Regions from separate parts of the Fundicoccus sp. Sow4_D5 genome, predicted to be linked through region 1. Evidence: riboswitches for the same ligand, from Rfam matches in the RefSeq annotation. Region 1 holds a riboswitch; the other holds the start of a gene.

Region 1 (2,470 bases):
TTTGGAAGCTTTCAGTCGATGGATTTATATCGGGTGGTCAATAAGCGCTGTCAAATGATTGCAAATTAAAGGTCGCGAAAGCATTCAAAATTTAAATGAAGTCATTCAAAGAACTACGACCTCATGGACAAGCCAGATTGAATATTAAGATGAAATATAGGAGTTTGAAAGTATATGTGATTTAACTACAGATGAATTAGTCTCATTAGACGCTGAAATTATAACGCGTGAAATTAAACAGCAATCAGAATGATGGCAAGAAGCGGTAACTCACCTGAAAGTGAAGCCGCTGTAGATGACGATAAAAACCTTATGATTTTACAGCCGTCTACATCAAACGATTAAGGTTTCGCTACGACAGGGAGTTTTATACGCATACCTTTGACAGCTCTTTTAACGTTTGACATGACAAATAATACTGACGAAGAAGATTATGTAAAATCAGTAATAAAGATGGCAAGTACAGCCTTTTCTAGAGAGGTTTAAGTAATCGTGAAAACTGACGTTGACCGCGTGATAGATTGGGGTTCTGGAAGTTTTTAGGGCTTGCTCGAGAAGCTCAACTTAAAATTTTAGAATTGACCGCTGGTAAAGTAACGACTGTTTTCGACTCTTCAATGCTTTCGTCATGGTCCAACATCTTTTATCAGTGAAAAGTCACTTATTTTCGTTTTTGTCTCAAATGATGAGTATACGAGACAATATGATTTAGATATTATATCTGAAGTAACAGGTGATCAACTAGCCGCTTTAGTTTTACCTGTTCAAGTTGAACAAATAGATCAGATGGCCATGAACGGTTTTAACATCACGCAAGGACAAAAACATGTGCCAGATGCTTACCTTGTTCTGCCATATATTATCTTATGACAAACGGTGGCTTTATTGTCTGCGATTAAAGTGAGGAATATACCAGAAAATCCTTCTCCCACAGGAACGGTGACCCGTGGGGTAAAAGGTGTAACCATTCATGAGCAAAATAATGGTTGTAAGACTAATGGACCCGTTGGGATTGATTTTTCATAATCAGTCCTAACGGATTTGTTTGCTTAACTTGTACTTGAAATTATCTTATGCTATGATGGCTTCAACACACAAGGGGTGCAATATGCTGAGATGGGACTTGCCCGAACTCTAATAACCTGATTAAGTTAACACTTACGTAGGGATGTGGTTTATTTCATATATATATTATGGTGGATAAACTTGTCTATTTCTATGTTTGCGCATTTGTGTGAAAAGAATAGGGAGGTTTTTTTTGTATGTCAAATTGTAGTTTAGCTATTCAAATTTTACCACAGCAAACGGATCAAGCAACAGTTCTTAATACGGTCGATAAGGTAATCGACTATTTGAGAGTGAATGCTAAAAGTATTGAGTTAAGTGCTTTTGAAACCACTATTGAGGGTGAATTTGATGAATTGATGGCTATATTAAAAGGTGCGATTGAAGTAGCCGGTTCACACCATCACAAAATTTTTACAAACGTTAAAATTAGCTATGACGCAGAGGGGCAAGTGTTGGGTATCGATGAAAAAGTATCAAAACATCGCCAATAAATATGCAGGATTAATTTTTGGACTGACGCTAATTTTACTTTGGGAGTTTAGCGGATACATGGGGTGGCTACCACGATTCATCATTCCCACTCCAAGTCAGATAATTACAGCATTAGTTAATGATCGTGCCAATCTTTGGGACAACAGCCGAGTGACGTTATTACAAGCCTTTATTGGTTTAGGAATCGGAATTGTTTTGGCTTTTATATTAGCAATTGTAATGGATTTAATCGAATGGTTAAATCGAGCACTTTATCCAATGTTAATTGTGACTCAAACGATACCGACGGTTGCTATCGCACCCATATTAGTATTGTTACTAGGTTATGATATGACACCTAAAATTGTTTTGGTTGTTTTAACCACACTGTTTCCAATTATTATTAGTATTTTAAATGGATTTGCTAATAGTGATCAAGACGCTGTTCGCTTGTTGCAATTAATGGGAGCAAATTTATGGCAAGTTCTTTTACATGTCAAATTACCCAATAGTTTGTCATATTTTTTTAGTGGGTTACGTGTCAGTGTTTCCTATGCTTTTGTCAGTTCAGTCGTAGCTGAATGGCTGGGGGGCTTTGAAGGCTTAGGAGTTTACATGATTCAAACTAAAAAAGCATTTGCTTATGACAAAATGTTCGCAGTTATTGTTCTAATTTCGTTAATTAGTCTGTTTTTTATGTGGGTTGTTTCGCTTTTAGAAAGAGTGTTTATCCCATGGATGTATAGAGAACGTAAGATAAGATTTTAAGGGAGCTATCATAAATGAAAAAAATGTTTAATCTACTTGTACAATCAGTTATTACATTAAGTTTATTATTCTCAATTAGCCAGGTAACACTTGTATCTGCTGTCGCTGAAAATGACTCTGTCGATTTCATTTTAGACTGGGTACCCAATACCAACCATACTGG
Region 2 (2,470 bases), on a different contig from region 1:
TCATAGCCAATAGTTATCCCATGAATTTCTTCTGGTGAGATTCTATAGCCCACAATAAAGTTATTTTCGAAATGTTGGACTACTTGTTTAACTTCTTCCACAACCGCCAATGGAAAATTCATGCGTTTGTCAAAGCTACCACCCCAATTATCGGTGCGATGATTTGAGTAGTTAGAAAAAAATTGTTGAATGAGGTAATGATTGGCGCCGTGAATTTCGACTCCATCAAATCCTGCCTCGTACGCTCGTCGAGTGGCTTCACCAAAGGCTTTGATTGTCGCTTTAATTTGTTCATCGGTCATTTCTGTTACAGGATAGTCTAAAAAGTCAAAATCCAGAACGCGTTTGTTGGATTGAAAACACTTCTCTCTTGGATTTCTATTTTTGATGTACTGATTTTTTGCATCATCAATAGTTTGTCCTGTCAGTTGGTTTTTTAGTTCCAAAGCAACCATGGGAATGCCATTGATTGACAACACCATGTCCAAAGTATAGTTTCGGTCACTTTCATAAGAAAACTGTCTGATGACTTCCATTCGATTTGCTTCGTACATTCTTATTGTTTCTGTATTTAGTGTTGACTCTGGTTTGAATGCAATCAGCTTGTGTACCCACCCTTATTTAGCAAATAGTGTTCAATATCAGTAAACCCCATTGATTCATTAATTGTCCAGAAGTAGGCATCATTTAAATTCATATCATCCATCAAATTAAATATCTCATCATAAAAGAAAAGGATCTTACTAATTTATCCATAGAAAACGCCACAATCTTTAGATGTATCATCTGAAGGAAGGGCTATAAAACATCGAGATTGACAACGTTTTTTTTATGAGCTATGATATCATCTAAGCAAAGGGGAATCACTAGAGTGATTGAGACTGGATGTATGCCGGGACTCTTATTACCTGATCACGTTAGTACGTGCGGAGGGATTGCAGACTTAAGAAGACTTAAGCCTCCTTTGTGTATCAAAGGGGGTATTTTTATGCAAAAAAATTCGTTAACTGTTTATATAGAGGCTGGGGTGATTGCGACTTTGGCCTTTATTATCTCACTGTTTCCTATCGAAGGAACAGGCTTCGATATCGCTTTGGGCTCGATTCCCATTACATTGTTTTGTTTACGTCGAGGGTGGAAAGCAGGGATATTTACTGGGCTTTTATGGGGCCTACTGACGATTATTCTAGGCGGAGCTTCAATTATCCACCCTATACAAGTGGTGCTAGATTATCCAGTAGCTTTTGCTTTTAATGGGCTAGCAGGAATTGTGGCTCCGGCACTTCAACAGGCAACCGCTTCGGGAAATCAGAAGAAAGCAACTTATTATATCTTTTTGAGTACTTTTATCGGGACTCTAGCTCGTTACTTCTGGCACTTTATTACTGGGGTTTATTATTGGGGCCGGTTTGCTCCAGAAGGTTGGTCTGTTGGCTTTTATTCCTTTGTATTTAATGGAGGATCTGTCATTATCACAACAGTAATTGCTGGTCTAGTTTTATTGCTTCTGTACCGGCAAGCTCGGCATTTATTTGTCGGTGAATTGGCATGATAATAAATGCCCATGATCACCTCAGTCATTATCCATCGCTGGAGAAGGCATTGGCGGACTTTGAAGTCTTAAACATGACAACTTTAGCGGTTAGTGAGTCTGTGTCTGACTATCAATCCATTCCAGACCATCCACTCATCTTAAAGGGATTCGGAATTCATCCTTGGAAGGTGACGCCAACTACATCTTTAGACAATATTGAACCTTATATTCAGGATTGTGATTTCATCGGTGAAATTGGTTTAGACTTCCACTGGGCAGAAGATACAACGGCTTACCCGCGTCAATTGGAAGTTTTTGAATATTTTCTAGCGGAGGCAAAAAAGCACCAAAAAATTTGCAATATCCACACAAAAGGAGCTGAAAAAGAAGTACTTGCCTTGCTACAAAAGCACCAATTACATGGTCAAATTATCCACTGGTATAGTGGGCCTTTGGACTTGGTGACTGATTATTTGGAGCTAGGCTGTTTCTTTACGATTTCTGTCGATGCAGGGCATTCAACCTTGACCGATCAGCTGATTAATCTTATTCCAACACAGCAGTTATTATTTGAAACCGATGGCCCTACTGCCCTAGAGTGGGTCAATGGTACGCCTTCTTGGCCTGATGAAATCTTACGAATTCAAGCCTATGTGGCTCAATTGAAAAGTTGTTCATTGACTGAGTTGGAAGTGGGTGGGCATTTATTGATGGAACAACTCAAATAAATAACTTTACTCTTCGAATTTGTCCACATCCGATATTTCAATCACATTTAGCTTAGGCTGTTTAACAGCGTCGGAGCGTATCAATTTAGTCAAGCTTCGGCTGAAATTTTTGGAGTTATGTCGAGGTAAGAAGCTAATTGCTTTTTGTGGAAGGAAATTCTGTGAAGAATCCATGTGATTGAATAAAGGTCTAATTAAGATTAAAAAA

Evidence for each region. A riboswitch is a leader RNA that binds a small molecule or an ion and turns the genes downstream of it on or off. The one in region 1 is predicted to bind thiamine pyrophosphate.
Region 2: another riboswitch for thiamine pyrophosphate. It lies ahead of thiT (energy-coupled thiamine transporter ThiT); the one in region 1 lies ahead of ACTQ45_RS09410 (thiamine-binding protein).

What each region holds. Positions count from the first base shown of each region.
Region 1 is NZ_JBQKLF010000007.1:137,279-139,748, reverse strand. Features, by position in the region: partial or broken gene agaS (SIS domain-containing protein) at 502-748, shown strand; gene ACTQ45_RS09415 (hypothetical protein) at 901-1,026, shown strand; TPP riboswitch at 1,088-1,186, shown strand; gene ACTQ45_RS09410 (thiamine-binding protein) at 1,263-1,559, shown strand; gene ACTQ45_RS09405 (ABC transporter permease) at 1,531-2,307, shown strand; gene ACTQ45_RS09400 (ABC transporter substrate-binding protein) at 2,322-2,470, shown strand, end outside.
Region 2 is NZ_JBQKLF010000010.1:87,860-90,329, forward strand. Features, by position in the region: gene ACTQ45_RS11135 (oxidoreductase) at 1-554, opposite strand, end outside; TPP riboswitch at 847-952, shown strand; gene thiT (energy-coupled thiamine transporter ThiT) at 989-1,552, shown strand; gene ACTQ45_RS11145 (TatD family hydrolase) at 1,549-2,262, shown strand.